3 regions of the Pseudomonas sp. D5(2026) genome follow, and region 1 is predicted to be linked to each of the others. Evidence: riboswitches for the same ligand, from Rfam matches in the RefSeq annotation. Region 1 holds a riboswitch; each other region holds the start of a gene.
The links. Region 1 has a riboswitch for cobalamin ahead of AC3B5Q_RS16345 (TonB-dependent receptor). Riboswitches for the same ligand answer to the same signal wherever they lie in the genome.
Positions count from the first base shown of each region.

Region 1 (5,653 bases):
CATGCGCGAAAGCGTGGAACGGCTGCTGCGCTGCCTGCACGACCCGCTGGACGCCAAAGTGCTGGGCCCGGCGCGTGTACGCGAAGTGCTGTACACCGCCCTGCGGGGTCCCCAGGCCGGTGTGCTGCGGGCACTGGTGGAGCAACAGGGGCACTTCGCCCGCATCGGCGCTGCCCTCGCCCACCTGCGCGAGCACTACAGCGAGCCGCTGAGCGTGGAGGCGCTGGCTGCGTGCGCCAACATGAGCGTTTCGACCTTCCACGAACATTTCAAGCGCTGCACCGACATGGCGCCGATGCAGTACCTCAAGCGCTTGCGGCTACTCAAGGCGCAGCAGATGCTGATCGGCGAAGGCCTGGGCGTGGCACAGGCTGCGCACCGGGTGGGCTATCAGAGCACCTCGCAGTTCAGTCGCGAGTACAAGCGCCAGTTCGAACGTAGCCCGGGGGATGAATTGCCTTACCAGAGCTTGCCGGTGTAGTTGCTTGACCTGGACGGCCCCTGCAGGTCAGTCCACCAGCGGCCACTGCGCCAAGGGCCAGTAAGCCCCCTTGCGCGACTCGTAGAGCGTAAAGTGTCGTGCGGTGAGGTAAAACTCCGGCGCGCTGCTGGCCTCGGGCGGCTGCCCGCGGTAATCCCTGGACAGCGTCAGGTGCGGTCGATACTCACGTTTGGCCGCCTCCATCCCCAACGGCAGCAGCGCCTGCTGCAAACCGTACACCAGTTGCAACAGGGTCGGCGGTACCTGCTGCGCCTCCAGCACCAGGGCGCTGGCCCGCTGCCACACCTGCAAACGGTCGAGCAACAGCCGCGGCGCCGAGGCTGGCAGCGCCAGTTGGTCGACGGCCGCGCAAATCGCAGGCACCTGCGCGGTATCCACATCACCGAGGAACAGCAGCGTGACGTGGAAGTTGGCGGCCGGCACCGGTTTGCCGCTGCGCAGGTTCAGCCCTCGCCGCCACTGGGCCAGGTCACGGCGCTGGGCGTCGCTGACCGGCAAGGCGAAGAACAGCCGCTTGAACGGACTACCACTGGGGCGTATATCCTGAACCATACCAACTCCCTGACATGAAACGTTTGCGCAAGACTGTAGGGTATTACACCAATGTCGCCCCACAGTTTCGTAACAATCAGTACAAACTACCCCCATGATTGTTTATGCTGGCGGGCTCATGCCATGGCGCATGGCCATTCTTCGACCAGTAAACGTCCATGAAAATTGCACTCGTACTCATCTTCGTCCTCTCGATCGCCTATGTTCACCTGCGCGGTCGGGTTCGCCACAAGCTGACTCGCCAGCTGGGCGACCACTCCAGCTTCCTGGCCCCGATCAACAGCTTCCTGTACCTGTTCTCCAAACACCCGGCTAAGCCTTACCTGCCGGTCGAGGCCTTTCCAGAACTGAAACCGCTGCAGGACCACTGGCAGGAGATCCGCGAGGAAGGTCGCCAGTTGCTGCACGTGGGTGAAATCAAGAAGTCCGACAATTACGATGACGTCGGTTTCAACTCGTTCTTCAAGACCGGCTGGAAGCGCTTTTACCTGAAGTGGTATGGCGAAAGCCACCCGTCGGCAATGGCCCTTTGCCCACGCACGACCGAGCTGCTGCAAGGCATCGGCACGGTCAAGGCGGCCATGTTCGCCACCCTGCCACCCGGTGCCAAGCTGGTGCGCCACCGTGACCCGTATGCCGGTTCCTACCGCTACCACCTGGGCCTGGACACACCGAATGACGATGGCTGCTACATCGATGTGGACGGCGAGAAATACGCGTGGCGCGATGGTGAGGGGGTCATCTTCGACGAAACCTACATCCACTATGCGGCCAACACCACCGAGCACAACCGCATCATCCTGTTCTGCGACGTCGAACGCCCGCTCAAGTACCGCTGGGCAACTGCGTTCAACCGCTGGTTCAGCCGCAACGTGATGGCCGCTGCCGCTGCGCCCAACGACGCCAGCGACAAGACCGGTGGCATCAACCGCCTGTTCACCCGCATCTACAAGATCCGCGAGCGTGGCAAGGCGCTGAAAAAGCGCAACCGCATGCGCTACTACCTGGAAAAATGGGCAGTGGTCGCGGCGTTGGTGCTGGTGTTCATCTACATCTGAAGGCTCAACGCAGGCCACTGTACGAGTGACCTGCGTTTACCAACCAAAGTACCGCCTCACACGTGCAACTCTTCGACTAGCCTGAAAGCTCCACTCGCAACCCCCCCAAGGTGAAGACGATGAGCATGATGGACTGGGACGCCTACCGTAAGCAGTTGATGGCCGGCATCGGCGATCTCAAGCAACTCTCACCCGACACCGTAGCCGGCTACATGACCGCCAGCGGTGCAGGCGCCAAAACCAACCACCTGGATGCCAAGACCCGCGAGCTGATCTCCTTGGCCGTGGCTGTGACCACCCGCTGCGACGGCTGTATCGCCGTGCATTCGCAGCAGGCCGTCAAAGCGGGTGCCAGCCGCGAGGAAATTGCCGAGGCCCTCGGCGTGGCCGTGGCCATGAACGCCGGTGCCGCGCTGGTGTACTCGGCCCGCGCAATGGACGCGGTGGGCAAGGCCAACGGTTGAGCACAAACGGCGTCGTCGCCCTTGCGCGACGGCGCCGCGCCACCCAGACTGGGCGGCTCACCCCGCGCAGGAACCCGCATGATCCACATTCGCCCCATGACGCCGGAAGATTTTGATCGTTTCTGGCCCACCTTCCAGGCCATTGTCCAAGCCCGTGAAACCTACGCTTTCGACCCGGCGCTGAGCTTCGAGCAGGCCCGCCAGCTGTGGCTGGAGCTGCCCTTGCACACGCTGTTGGCCGAAGAAGATGGCGAGCTACTGGGGTCCTATTACCTCAAGCCCAATGCTGCCGGGCCTGGTGCGCATGTAGGCAATTGCGGCTACATGGTCTGCGAACAGGCGCGCGGCCGGGGCGTGGCGCGCTTGATGTGCGAGCACTCGCAAAAGCTCGCGCGCCAGGAAGGCTTTCTGGCATTGCAGTTCAACTCGGTGGTAGCCACCAACGCAGTGGCCGTGGCGCTATGGCACAAGCTGGGCTTTGAAACAGTCGGCCGTTTGCCCAAGGCCTACCGTCATGCCCGCCTGGGGCTGGTGGACTGCCTGGTGATGTACAAATGGCTGGCGGATGAGCCGGTGGTGGAGAAGCCGCCGCTGCTGATCGGGCGCAAGAACATCGAGGCACGGGTATCGCGGCGCCGCGGGCGCTAGCCTGTTCAGGCAAACCTGCCTTCAAACTCACAACCTGATTTTTTCGCGACACTCACAGCACACCCACATTTGACGCCCCAGCCTTTCAATGGTCAGATGCGCGCCAGTTTCAGGTGCCCTGCGCCGCCGCGCGCAGGGTGAAACGGGAAACCGGTGCGTCGTGTTGCCCACGACAAGTCCGGTGCTGCCCCCGCAACGGTAAGCGAGCGAACCCTTCGAGATACCACTGTGCTCAGGCATGGGAAGGTGAAGGTTTCATGCCCCTCGCAAGCCCGGAGACCGGCCTGGAGCTTCACTTGGCAACCCGCGGTGGGCGGGCGCAGGCCGGAATCCGTGCGCGCGCCTGCCTGCATGGTTCGCCTTTGCGTGTTTTCCACCGGGATCCATTCATTCCTGCAGCAGTGGAACGACATGTCCCGTATGTTCAAGCTTCACCCTCTGGCGGCCTGCCTGGCCGTCACCCTGCCGGCGCTGGCTGATGACCGCGACCCGCAGCCTCTGGCCCTGCCTTCCACGGCCATCACCGACACCCTCGACAGCCGTACCATCGACCTGGCCACGCCGACCCAGGCAGGCTCGCGCCTTGGCCTCAGTGCCCTGGAGACGCCGGCCAGCACCAGCAGTATCAGCGAACGGCAGATTCAGCAGCGCAACAACCTCACAGTGCAGGATGCAGTGACCCGCTCGCCGGGCATTACCTTCGTCGGCTCACCGGGGGACGGCGGTACAGGCTTGTCTGCCCGCGGCTTTGCCGGCCACAGCTCGGTGATGACCCTGTTCGACGGCGCGCGCCTGTACACCGGTGCCGGCACCCAAACCTTCCCGGTCGACCCGTGGATGGTCGAACGCATCGAGGTGATTCGCGGCCCGGCCTCGGTACTGCATGGCGAAGGCGCCACCGGCGCGGTGATCAACGTGATCCCGAAAAAACCTTTTGCCGGCGAAGTGCGCAACCACCTGCGCCTGGGTTACGGCTCGTGGGACCGCCAGCAGCTCGGCCTGGACAGCGGCGGCAGCCTCAGCGAGCGCCTGAGCTACCGCCTGACGCTGAACCAGCAGGCCGGCAATGGCTGGGTCGACCGCACCGCTTCACGTAGCCTGGCCATGAGCGCCGCGCTGCGTTTCGATGCCAGTGATGACCTCAGCTTCACGCTGGCCCATGACCGCGGCGATGCACAACCTGCCAACTACTACGGCACCCCGCTGATCGACGGCCACTACCGCAGCAGCCTGCGCAAAAAGAACTACAACGTACAGAACGACGTGCAGCAGTACGTTGATGAATGGACCCGGCTGACAACCGACTGGGCGCTGAACGACCAGCTCAGCGCCAGCAACCAGCTGTACTACATCAAAAGCCGCCGCCACTGGCGCAACGCCGAGGACTACAGCTGGGACGCAGAGCGTCAGCAACTGCTGCGCGGCAGCTACCTGGAGATCAAGCACAACCAGGAGCAGTTCGGCGACCGCCAGACCTTCACCTTCGACCACACCCTGTTCGGCCTGGCCAGCAAGACCGTGCTCGGTGCCGAGTACAACAAGGTGCGCTTCAACGTCGACAGCAATTCCCCCTACAACGATGTCGGCGGCGACTACGTCGACCCGTGGCAGCCACAGCCCGGCGGGTTCCATAGCGCCTCGCCGTTGCGGCCGCAAACGCTCTCGACCACCCATACCTTTGCCCTGTTTGCCGAAAACCGCCTGCAATTGAGCGATCGCCTGTCGTTGGTTACCGGCGTGCGTCGCGACCAGAACCACATCGACCGCAACAACTTGACCAACGACAGCCGCAGCGATCGTAGCCTGCAAGGTGGCAACTGGCGCGTGGGGCTGGTGTATGCACTCAACGACGACCTGTCGTTGTACGGCCAGTACTCAACCAGCGAGGACGGGGTCAACAACCTCATCAGCCTCAGCCCCGCGCAGATGCACTATGACCTGACCGAGGCGAAGCAGACCGAGGCCGGCATCAAGCAGCGCTTTTGGGAGGGGCGTGGCGAATGGACGCTTGCTGCCTACCACATCGTCAAGAAAAAGCTGCTGGTCGACGACCCGATCACGCACGAGAAGCAACAAGCCGGGCAGCAGACCTCCGATGGCCTGGAAGCGACGCTGGAGCTGGCCCTGGCCCATCAGTGGCAGGTGTCGGCCAATGCATCGCTGGTACGCGCCAAGTACGACGACTTCGACGAAATGGTCGGCGGTCTGCCGCAGGACCGCGCAGGCAACCGGCCGGCCAACGTGCCACGGCGTACCGCCAACCTTTGGTTGAGCAAAGGCTTCGGCCAGCAGGTAGAGGCCGGCTTGGGGGCGCGTTATGTGGATGAGCGTTATGCCGATACCGCCAATAACCACAGCGCCCCCGGCTACACCGTGGTCGATGCCAACATCGCCTGGCAAGTGTTGCCGGACGTGAAGCTGGGGTTGCA
Region 1 is NZ_CM173421.1:3,518,007-3,523,659, forward strand. It holds gene AC3B5Q_RS16320 (AraC family transcriptional regulator) at 1-481, shown strand, start outside; gene thpR (RNA 2',3'-cyclic phosphodiesterase) at 509-1,054, opposite strand; gene lpxO (lipid A hydroxylase LpxO) at 1,213-2,112, shown strand; gene AC3B5Q_RS16335 (carboxymuconolactone decarboxylase family protein) at 2,232-2,576, shown strand; gene AC3B5Q_RS16340 (GNAT family N-acetyltransferase) at 2,655-3,224, shown strand; cobalamin riboswitch at 3,319-3,526, shown strand; gene AC3B5Q_RS16345 (TonB-dependent receptor) at 3,636-5,653, shown strand, end outside.

Region 2 (5,653 bases), 710 kb from region 1:
CACCCATACCCCCACGCTCGGCAGGTTGACCAAAGCGAACAAGGCCGCAATGACGATCACGTTGGTTACATAGCCTTGCGCGGGTGTGTAGGTGGTAATCGCCCCCACCGCCATCACCCAGGCCTTCGGGTTGACCCACTGGAACGCCGCTGCTCCCCAGAAGCCCAGCGGTTTGCGGGCACTGGACGAGGCCGTGCCGACCGGCCCGGAAGTGGCGATCTTCCAGGCCAGGTACAGCAGATAGGCGGCGCCAGTGTAGCGCAGCACTGTGTACAGTGGCGGCCAGGCCTTGAACACCTCGCCCAGCCCCAGGCCGACGGCCAGTACCATCACCATGAAACCAAAGCTGATACCCAAGGCGTGAGGGACCGAGCGGCGCACGCCGAAGTTTACCCCCGAGGCCAGCAACATGGTGTTGTTGGGGCCTGGCGTGATGGAAGACACGAAGGCAAACAGCACGAAGGCGGTCAGCAGGTCGGCAGAGGCAAGCATGGCGGGCATTCCACTTTCTTTATAGGTGCTGTCACACTACCGGAGTCGCCTTTCCCAGCGACTGGTACAGTTTGATTAAATTACGTAGATACACATCACTGTATCGCCAATCCGGACCAAGGAAGCCGTCACCATGAGCCTCACCATTCGCCCTGCCGTGCATACCGATGCCGAGCAGATCCTCACCTTCATCACCGAACTGGCCGAATACGAACGCGCTCGCCACGAGGTAGTCGCCACCCTTGCCGACATCGAGCACAGCCTGTTCGAAGAAGGCAGCACTGTGCACGCCCTGATGTGCGAGCGTGATGGCCGTGCAATCGGCTTTGCCGTGTACTTCTACAGCTACTCGACCTGGCTCGGGCGCAATGGCATCTATCTGGAAGACCTGTACGTAACCCCCGAACAACGCGGCGATGGCGCTGGCCGGCAGTTGTTGCAGCACATTGCCCGCGAAGCGGTGGCGAACAACTGCGGGCGCCTGGAATGGAGCGTGCTGGACTGGAACGAGCCAGCGATCGGCTTCTACCAGAAACTGGGGGCCGAGGCGCAGGATGAGTGGGTGCGTTACCGGCTGGATGGCGACAAGCTGGCGGCATTCGCCCGCGGGTGAACGCCCGGTTCCTGCACTTCTGCCTGCGGGCCTGAGCCTGTAGTACCTGCTGTTCGACAGCCTCGCGCTGTGTATGACATTGACGCCAAGCCCGCCCCATGCTCTCCTTATGCCTCGCGTTCAGGTGCCCCTCACGGGGTGAAACGGGAAACCGGTGCGTCCCAGGCCCTTCTGCAGGGCCGGACAATGCCGGTGCTGCCCCCGCAACGGTAAGCGAGTGAAGCGTCTGTACCACTGTGCCTTGTAGTACGGCATGGGAAGGTGACGCGTTCCAGGAGCCCAGCTCTTCCTCGCAAGCCCGGAGACCGGCCTGACGTTCATGAACACCCCGCGGTGGGCGGGCGCTGTTGCATTCCCTTGGGCGACCACGTCCGGGGCTGCCGCGCTCGCCCGTTGCCCACAAAAAAGCAGAGGATCGCGTCATGCCCGTCACCAGCGCCAAACAACACAGCCTTGCTACCCCCGTTACCCTCAGCCGGCGTGTAACCATCGCCGTCGGTGCCAGCTTGCTGGGTCTGTGCCTGGTCTACTTTGCCGGGTTCTCGCACATTGAGGCCGTGCACAACGCCGCCCACGACACCCGCCACAGCGCCGCCTTCCCCTGCCACTGAGTACGCCTGATGATCACGCGCATTGCCCGTACTGCGGGCTTCAGCGGGCTCCTTGCAGCCCTGTTGCTGACCTTGCTGCAAAGCTTCTGGGTTGCTCCGCTGATTCTGGAGGCGGAAACCTACGAGTCCTCGGCCCCGGCCGCACACCACGAACACGGTAGCGAAGTGGCCGCTCATGAACACAGCGCCGAAGCCTGGTCGCCGGAAGACGGCTGGCAGCGCGTGCTGTCCACCACAGGCGGCAACCTGGTGGTCGCGGTCGGCTTCGCCCTGATCCTCGCCGCCCTTTACAGCCTTCGCGAGCCCAAACGCGCCGCCACTGGCGCATTGTGGGGGTTGGCTGGCTTCGCCGTGTTCTGCCTGGCCCCAACCCTGGGCTTGCCACCAGAACTGCCAGGTACTGCGGCCGCCGACCTGGGGCAACGCCAGACCTGGTGGGTCGGTACAGCCAGTGCCACTGCGCTGGGCCTGGCCTTGCTGGTGTTTGCCCGCCACTGGCTGCTGAAGGCGCTGGGCGCCGTGCTGCTGGTCATGCCTCATGTCATCGGTGCGCCGCAACCGGAGGTGCACGAAAGCCTGGCCCCCGAAGCATTGGAAACCCAGTTCAAAGTCGCCTCCTGGCTGACCAACGCCGCCTTCTGGCTGGCCTTGGGCCTGCTCAGCGCCTGGCTGTTCCGCCGTTCCAGCCAGGCTTGATGCCTGCCTTCTACGCTGGTTTTGGCTGCCGCCGGGGTTGCCCGGCGGACACCTTGCATCGCTTGCTGCACCAGGCTCTGGACGACCAGGGCCTGGCGTTGGCTGACCTGCGCGGCATCGCAAGCATCAGCCTGAAGGCCGACGAGCCCGGGTTGTTGCAACTGGCAGAGCACCTAGGTTTGCCTTTGGTGCTGTACCATGTCGCGCAACTGCAACCCTATGAACCACTGCTCAGCCACCGGTCCGCCGCTGCCTACCGGCACAGCGGCTGCTGGGGCGTAGCCGAGAGCGCGGCACTGGCCCTGGCCAGCCAGCGGCAGGGTACAGCCAGCCTGCTACTGACGCGCCAGGTACTGGGCCCGGCGACGCTCGCCCTGGCCTGCTGAACGTTTCGTACCCTCTTTCTTGCCAGGACTTAGCATGACCATCTACTTTATCGGTGCCGGCCCCGGCGACCCGGAGCTGATCACGGTCAAGGGCCAACGGCTGATTCGTCAGTGCCCAGTGATCATTTATGCCGGTTCACTGGTGCCCGCCGCCGTGCTCGAAGGCCACCAGGCCGAAACCGTGATCAACAGCGCCGAACTGCATCTGGAACAGATCATCGCTGCCATGCGCAGCGCGCACGAACAAGGTCAGGATGTGGCCCGGGTGCATAGCGGCGACCCCAGCCTGTACGGCGCCATCGGTGAGCAGATCCGCCACCTGCAGGCGCTAGGCATCGATTACCAGGTCATCCCCGGCGTTACCGCCACGGCAGCGAGCGCCGCCCTGCTCGGCTGCGAGCTGACCTTGCCTGAAGTGGCGCAGACGGTGATCCTCACCCGTTATGGCGACAGTTCGCCCATGCCACCTGGTGAGCAATTGGGCGACCTGGCGCGCCATGGCAGCACCCTGGCAATTCATCTGGGGGTCAAGCACCTGTCGCGCATTGTCGATGAGTTGGTGCCGCACTATGGCGCGCACTGCCCGGTTGCGGTGGTGCATCGGGCCACCTGGCCAGACCAGGATTGGGTGCGCGGCAACCTCGGTGACATTGTCGAACGCGTAGCGGCCAAGGATTTCCGGCGCACGGCGCTGATCCTGGTAGGTCATGTACTGGGGGATACGCCGTTCGCCGAATCGGCCTTGTACCGTGCCGGGCATGCCCACCTGTACCGCCCTGGCGACTGAACATTGCCAGCCTTGCCTCGGGCGTAGCAGACTCCGGGTTTCCGCCTGCGAACAGGAGTCATGCCCATGCTGGAGTTACGCCCCAACTGCGAGTGTTGTGATGCCGACCTGCCGGGTGACAGCCCCGACGCTCTGATCTGCTCCTTCGAATGCACGTTCTGCCGTGCCTGTGCCGAAACCCGCTTCCAAGGCCGCTGCCCGAATTGTACCGGGCAGTTGGTAGCCCGCCCGACGCGGGTCGGGCAGGCATTGGCCAACAACCCTGCCTCCACACTGCGTATACACAAACCGCACGCAGCCTGCGCCTGAGCAACTGCAAAGAATCGGCATCACCGCTGTTTCAGGGTGATGTCTTTCCTGTTTCTTGTAGGATTTTTCAACAATAAGCACTGAGGATTTCAACACTTCTATACTCGGCATTACCAAACTTCGGGAATGGTCGTATCGTGCAGCGCTTCCGATAACCCCACTTGCAGACGTATTCCTGAGTGTTCCAGGAAGCGGACCACATCCCTACAGGAGTTTTCCTCATGACAACCGTGCTGATCGTCGACGACCACCCTATTGTCCGGCTGTCCTTGCGCCTACTGCTCGAGCGCGAGCGCTTCCATGTCGTCGGCGAGGTCGGCAATGGCAGTGAAGTGGCTCAGGTAGCCCGCGAACTGCGCCCGGACGTGGTCATCCTCGACATCGGCCTGCCTGGCCTGGACGGTATGGAAGTCATCAAGCGATTGCAGAGCCTGGAGCCGGTACCGAAGATCATGGTGCTGACCGGCCAGGCCACTGACCTGTATGTACGCCGCTGCCTGGATGCCGGGATAGGCGCCTTCGTCACCAAGGAAGAGGACCACGAGGCTCTGCTGTTCGCCCTCAAGGCCCTGACCAAGGGTTATTCGACCTTTCCGCAGATGTCGGTCAACAGCAACTCGCTGGAGAGCGAGCCAGTGCGCCTGGCCAGTCTCTCCAACCGGGAAATGGAAGTGCTGCGGCGCCTCGCGCGCGGCGAGAACAACAAGAACATCGGCACTTGCATGAACCTCAGCGCGAAGACAATCAGCACCTATCGGGGCCGTATCATGGAAAAGCTCAAGACCGAGTCGCTGGTGGAAATGGTCGACCTGGCCAAGCGCAACAACGTCTATTGAGCGCTCGGCTGCCATGAAACAGCTGCTGGCGAGCGTCCTTCTGGCTCTAGGTCTGGCCAACTCCATGGTGCTGCAGGCCAGCAGCGAACCACGCCATCTGCTGGCACGCTCAATCAGTGCCGCTGCCCCGCTGGCGTTATCCGGCGAGGACCGCAACTGGCTGAAACAACACCAACGCCTGGTACTGGGCAGTGCGCGCCCCGACTACCCCCCGTTCGAAATCAACGTGAGTCAGCATGACTATGAGGGGTTGAGTGCAGACTACGCCGGCATCATCGGCGAACAGCTTGACATACCCATTGAAGTACGCCGTTTTGACAGCCGTCACGAGGCCATCACTGCCCTGCGTGATGGCCGTATCGACTTGCTGGGTAGCTCCAACGCTTTCGAAGCGGCGGACGCCCAACTTAGCCTGAGCACCCCCTATGCCGACGACCTGCCAGTGATCGTCACCCTCGAGGGGCGCAGCTTGAAAAGCACGCCCAACCTTGCCGGCCTGCGCCTGGCGATGGTCGATCATTACCTGCCGGCCGCCAGCGTTCGCGCCCAGTACCCCAAGGCGCAACTGAGCCTGTACCGCTCGACCCTGGCCGGGCTCGCTGCCGTCGTGCTGGGCGAGGCAGACGCCTATCTGGGCGATGCCATCAGCACCGACTACATGATCGGCAAAAGTTTTCAGGGCACGTTGAAAATCGACCATTTCTCCCAACTGGCCCCAGAAGCTTTTGCCTTCGCCATCGCCAGCGACAACCCGCGCTTGCATCGGCTGGTGGACAAGGCGCTGTCACGTATAAGCGAAAGTGAACGTTTGAACATTCTGCGCCGTTGGAGCAGTGGTAACACCAGCCTGCTGCTGCAGCGCCACCTCACTGCCTTGAGCGAAGAAGAAGAATCCTGGATCACCGCCCACCCCACGATCAGCG
Region 2 is NZ_CM173421.1:2,804,254-2,809,906, reverse strand. It holds gene AC3B5Q_RS12925 (LysE family translocator) at 1-501, opposite strand, end outside; gene AC3B5Q_RS12920 (GNAT family N-acetyltransferase) at 626-1,105, shown strand; cobalamin riboswitch at 1,211-1,433, shown strand; gene AC3B5Q_RS12915 (CbtB domain-containing protein) at 1,528-1,716, shown strand; gene AC3B5Q_RS12910 (CbtA family protein) at 1,726-2,412, shown strand; gene AC3B5Q_RS12905 (cobalamin biosynthesis protein) at 2,412-2,798, shown strand; gene cobM (precorrin-4 C(11)-methyltransferase) at 2,833-3,585, shown strand; gene AC3B5Q_RS12895 (DUF1272 domain-containing protein) at 3,652-3,894, shown strand; gene AC3B5Q_RS12890 (response regulator transcription factor) at 4,116-4,730, shown strand; gene AC3B5Q_RS12885 (transporter substrate-binding domain-containing protein) at 4,744-5,653, shown strand, end outside.
Region 2: another riboswitch for cobalamin. It lies ahead of AC3B5Q_RS12915 (CbtB domain-containing protein); the one in region 1 lies ahead of AC3B5Q_RS16345 (TonB-dependent receptor).

Region 3 (5,653 bases), 310 kb from region 1:
TGCAGGCTGGCAGCGTAGTTGCCACCGACCTTGGCCGCGCCGGTGCCCTGCGGGGCAGCACGGTCGAAGCTGGAAATCTGGAAGTTGTGCGGCTTCATGCCGCCCTTGAAATACGAACCAACCGGGATGGCGAACACCGAGAAGATGAACTCGGGGGCGGTGCGCACGCCAATGTTGTCGCCGGTGCCGATCACGAACGGGCGCAGGTACAGGGCGCCTTTGCCGTGCGGTGGCACGAACTTTTCGTTGGCCTTGACCACTTGCTTGCACGCTTCGATGAACACATCGGTCGGTACGTGCGGCATCAGCAGGCGTGCGCAACTGCGCTGCATGCGGGCGGCGTTCTGGTCCGGGCGGAACAGGTTGATCGAGCCGTCCTTGCAACGGTAGGCCTTCAGGCCTTCGAAGCACTGCTGGCCGTAGTGCAGGGCCGTGGAGCCTTCACTGATGTGCAGTACGTTGTCTTCGGTCAGGGTGCCCTTGTCCCACTCGCCATTGCGCCATACGGACAGGTAGCGTTTGTCGGTCTTGATGTAGTCGAAACCCAGCTTGTCCCAATTAATGCTTTCGTTGCTCATGACACCCTCATTGTCTTGCAAGTGCCCGATCGCTCGGGCTGCTGTTATATGCGCACCATGCCACCTTAAACCATCCTTGGCGGATCGGGAACGGCCAGTCACGAATTGATAGGCTGCGATGCTTTTTTTTCGGTTTCTACAACCGCAAGTACTCATCCAGCGCCAGGTTTTCCAGCAATACCGCATCATGGGACGCCACTATCAGCGCCCCGCGAAACTGCCCAAGCATGCGTTCCAGGGCTGTCAGCGATGGCAGGTCCAGGTGGTTGCCGGGTTCGTCAAGCAGCAACAGGTCGAGCGGCCGTTCACGATACAGCACGGCGGCCAGCGCCGCCTTCATACGCTCGCCGCCGCTAAGTAGGCCACTGGGCAGTTCGATACGGGCCGCATCCAGGCCCAGTTGCGCCAGGCGGCTGCGCAATTTTCCCTGGGCCAGCGTCGGGTTGGCTTGGCGCAGGTGTTCGAGCACGCTGCGGTTGCCTGCCAGTGTGCTGCAGTGCTGGTCGAGTAGGGCGGTCTCACCACTGAGGCGCACGTTGTCGGGCGATGCCGGCAATTCCCCATTCAGCAGCCTGAGCAGGGTGGACTTGCCACTGCCATTGGCGCCGATCAGCCCTACGCGCTGGCCCAGGCACAAGCGCAGGTCAAGCGCTTTACGGGTGCCATGGGGCAAGCAAAGTGCCTGCAAGGCCAACACTTCACGGCCCGGATGACGCTGAGGGGTGGGCGTGTGCAAGGTAATAGCGCTGTCTCGCTCCACCTCGCGGGCGGCGTCACGCACTTTGCCCATAAGCGTTTGCCGAGCATCGCGATGGTCGCGGCGCTGCTTGCCGGCAGTGGCCTGGCTGCGCTCCTGCTTGCGGTCGACCAGGATCTTGGCTTGGTTGGCGTGCCTGGCTTGGCGCCCGGCCCGGGCCTGATGGCGCTCCAGGTCTTCGCGTTGGCGCTGCAGTTCACCGGCCTGGCGTTGCTGCTCCTGCTTCAGCCGGGCAAGTTGCTGCTGGGCCTGCGCCGTCTGGTTGGCTTTTTGCGCACTATAGAGGCTGTAGTTGCCACCATAGGCCTGCAAGCCCAGGCTGGATAATTCGACAATGCGTGCCATGTGCGCCAGCAGGCTGCGGTCGTGGCTGATCACCAGCAAGCCACGGTCCCAGGCTTCGATCATGCTCAGCAACTGGGCGCGGGCGTTGCTGTCCAGGTGATTGCTTGGCTCGTCGAGGATCAGGTAATCAGCATCGCTGAGCCACGCGCCAATCAGTGCCACGCGCATGGCTTGGCCACCGCTCAGGGTCCGAGCGGGCTGGCGCCAGTCAAGTTGACCCAGGCCGTGGCACTGAAGCTGCAGTTGCAATTGCTCGCGCATATCCCAGCGCTCGCCAACGGTGTCGAAATCCTGGGGCTTGATGCTGCCTTGCTCGATGCGTTCCAGCGCCGCAATCACCGGCCCCACTTGAGCCAGGTCGGCCAGCGTGGCGCTGCGCTCGATGACTTGCTGATCCAGCAAGTGGACAGGCCCGAGGCGCCGACAATGGCCGCTGCTCGGTTCACGCTGGCCGGCAAGAATTTGCCCTAGCAGGCTTTTGCCCACGCCATTGCGCCCGACCAGGCCGGTGCGGCGTTGGTCGAAGGTTTCGTTGAGGTTGCTAAACAGCGGCCTGCCATCAGGCAAGACCAAGGAAACGCTGTCCAGCGTCAGAATCGACGTGTTCGTCATGTACATCTCCACAAATGCCGCGACATCTCCGGAACGAACCGGAGGCTGAAGACTGGCCGTCGAACGGACGGCGGCATCAATGGCGCATTGGACGAACACCTCGTAATTTAGGGAATGCGTAGCCTAACGGACCGTTTGGGGCCGGGTAAAGCACCGGCTGCCGGTTGGGGCTCAGCGCTGCGTCTGCAAGCGCTTGGCCCAGTCTCCGCCGTGGCCGTGCACGCAGGCCTCTTCACTGTCGAATCGCACATGCCAGGCCGGATTGTCCAGCTGAATGCCGGCTTGCTCCAGCGCCAGGCCGGTAAGCGCCAGCATGCGCGCCTTCGCATCACCGACCACGGCCGCTGCCTTGTCGGCCTCTTGCTCGAATACCCAGGTGATACGCAGGCTGCTCGGAAAGTCCTCGGGGTCGAGGCGATGGGTAAGCCAACTGAAGCCGACAATCTCCGCCTTGGCGGCTTCGCAGGCATCGGTCAGGCACGCGACCAACTCCCGCTCCAGGCGACTTATCTCGCGTTTGCCCAATGCCTTCATGGGTTGGCCTCGTCATCGATCTGCTGGCAAAAGCGCAGGCGGTTGCCGAACGGGTCTTGCCCCTGCATCTGCAGAAAATCCAGGTAAAAAGCCTTGGCCTTGTCGGCGGAGAACATGCGCAATACCGGTAGGGCGGGGGCGAGGGGCATGGGGCGTCCTTGTCCGTTGAAAAAGTGCCACTGTAGCGCAGTTGCTGCCCTTATGGTCGACCAGCCGGCAGCAATGGTTGACCACCCGCCAGCCACTGCGTAGCCTTGCCCACTTCGAGGTTCTTCGGCATGGCCGGAGCTAAGACGGGAACGCGGTACAAGCCGCGGCTGCCCCCGCAACTGTAAGCACCGACAACGGATCGACACAGCCACTGCGTCAGCGCGCGGGAAGGCGTCATCCCGCCAGCCCGCTGTTCAACTGAACGGGGGCATGGAACGGTGCAAGCCAGGAGACCTGCCTCGTCACGTTTTCGACTTTCAACCGGGCGGGGTGATCCGGTGGCGAACAAGCCCGGCCGGTCCGGCCCGCGGCTGTCGTCCTGCATGCCCGCGCCACACTGCCAAGGGCAATGCGACATGAAAACACTGGCCAAGCTCCCCGTCACCATCGTCACCGGCTTCCTCGGCTCGGGCAAGACCACCTTGCTGCGCCACATGCTCGACAACGCCCAGGGCCGCCGCATTGCGGTCATCGTCAACGAGTTCGGCGAACTGGGCATCGATGGCGAAATCCTCAAGCAGTGCAGCATCGGTTGCACCGAGGAAGAAGCCAGCGGCCGCGTCTACGAACTGGCCAACGGTTGCCTGTGCTGCACCGTGCAGGAAGAATTCTTCCCGGTGATGCGTGAGCTGGTCGCACGCCGTGGCGACCTCGACCACATTCTCATCGAAACCAGCGGCCTGGCCCTGCCCAAACCATTGGTACAAGCGTTCCAGTGGCCGGAAATCCGCAATGCCTGCACCGTCGATGCGGTCATCACCGTGGTCGACAGCCCGGCCGTGGCCGCTGGCACCTTCGCCGCCTACCCGGACCAGGTCGATGCCCAGCGCAAGCTCGACCCTAACCTGGACCATGAATCGCCCCTGCACGAGCTGTTCGCTGACCAGCTGGCCAGCGCCGACCTGGTGGTGTTGAACAAGGCCGACCTGATCGACGCCGAAGGCCTGGCCAAGGTGCGTGCCGAGGTGGCCGAAGAACTGCCGCCGGCGGTGAAAGTGATCGAGGCCAGCAGCGGCAAGCTGCCACTGGACGTGCTGCTGGGCGTGGGTGCCGAGTCCGAGTCACATATCGATGGCCGTCGAACTCACCACGATTCCCACCACGACGGCGACGATCATGACGATCATGACCACGACGCTTTCGATTCCATCTCCATCGACCTGCCTGAAGCCGACGAAAGCCTGCTGCTCGATGCGCTGACCCAGCTGGTGGTGGAGTTCGGTATCCTGCGCGCCAAAGGCTTCGCCGCCATCCCGGGCAAGCCGATGCGCCTGCTGGTACAAGGTGTGGGTACCCGTTTCGACAAGCACTTCGACCGCGCCTGGCGTGCCGACGAGCCGCGCATTACCCGCCTGGTGCTGATCGGCCAGGACCTCGATGCTGCCCAGCTGGAAGCGCGCCTGCGCCAGGCACTGGGCGCCTGACCCATGCACCTGCTGCGGACCCAGCCCGGTGGTTTCGTACCGGATGACAGCATTGCCGACCTCGGCCAGACACCCGCCGAGCTGGTGATTCTCTGCAGCGGCGATTCGCACCTGGCATTGCTCGCCGACACCGCCGAGCAATTGCCCGAAGACTTTCCCGGCCTGCGCCTGGCCAACCCGATGCAGGTGCAGAACCATGCATCGGTCGACCTGTATGTCGACCAGGTGCTGCGCCATGCCAAGGTCATCCTGGTGTCGCTGCACGGTGGCGTTGGTTACTGGCGCTATGGTGTCGAACAACTGGTCGAGCTGGCCGCCCGTGGCGTGCAGCTGATTCTGGTGCCGGGCGACGACCGCCCAGACCCGGAGCTGACCAGCCTGGGCAACGTCCGCGGTGAGCAGGCCGAGCGGCTTTGGCATTACCTGCGCCAGGGCGGCAAGGCCAACGCCATCAACCTGTTCAACTGCCTGGCCAGCCAGTGGCTGGGCCGCGACTATGCCTGGGACGAACCGCAGCCTTTGCCGCGCACGGCGGTCTATCACCCGGCCAACGGCAGCGCGACACTCGAGGACTGGTACCCGCACTGGCACCCCGAACAGCCGGTGGCGCCGTTACTGTTCTACCGCTCGCACCTGCAAGCGGCCAATACCGCCTTCATCGACGTGTTCTGCCAGCGCCTGCAGGCTGCCGGCCTGAACCCGTTGCCGATCGCCGTGGCCAGCCTCAAGGAAAGCGCCTGCCTGGAACAGGTCGAAGCCTGGCTGGACGAGGTCGGCGCCGAAGTGCTGATCAATACCACCGGTTTTGCCCTGTCCAGCCCCGAGCGCCCCAACCTGCGCCCGTTCCGTCGCGACATCCCGGTGCTGCAGGCCATCTGCGCGCAGGACAACCAGCCTGGCTGGGAAGCCAGCGAGCAGGGCCTGGGCGCGCGCGACCTGGCCATGCACATTGCGTTGCCGGAGCTGGACGGGCGCATCATCACGCGCCCGGTCAGTTTCAAGGACATGGCCTGGCGCAGCGAGCGCAGCCAGTCCGACGTTGTCTGCTACCGCGCCCACCCCGAGCGCATGGACTTTGTCGCCGAATTGGCCCGCCGCTGGGTCGAGCTGGCCCGCCTGCCCAATGCCCAGAAGCGTGTAGCCCTGGTGCTGGCCAACTACCCGACCCGGGATGGTCGCATTGGTAATGGTGT
Region 3 is NZ_CM173421.1:3,206,504-3,212,156, reverse strand. It holds gene AC3B5Q_RS14940 (branched-chain amino acid aminotransferase) at 1-578, opposite strand, end outside; gene AC3B5Q_RS14935 (ATP-binding cassette domain-containing protein) at 715-2,292, opposite strand; gene AC3B5Q_RS14930 (hypothetical protein) at 2,464-2,826, opposite strand; gene AC3B5Q_RS14925 (hypothetical protein) at 2,823-2,975, opposite strand; cobalamin riboswitch at 3,076-3,292, shown strand; gene cobW (cobalamin biosynthesis protein CobW) at 3,393-4,460, shown strand; gene cobN (cobaltochelatase subunit CobN) at 4,464-5,653, shown strand, end outside.
Region 3: another riboswitch for cobalamin. It lies ahead of cobW (cobalamin biosynthesis protein CobW); the one in region 1 lies ahead of AC3B5Q_RS16345 (TonB-dependent receptor).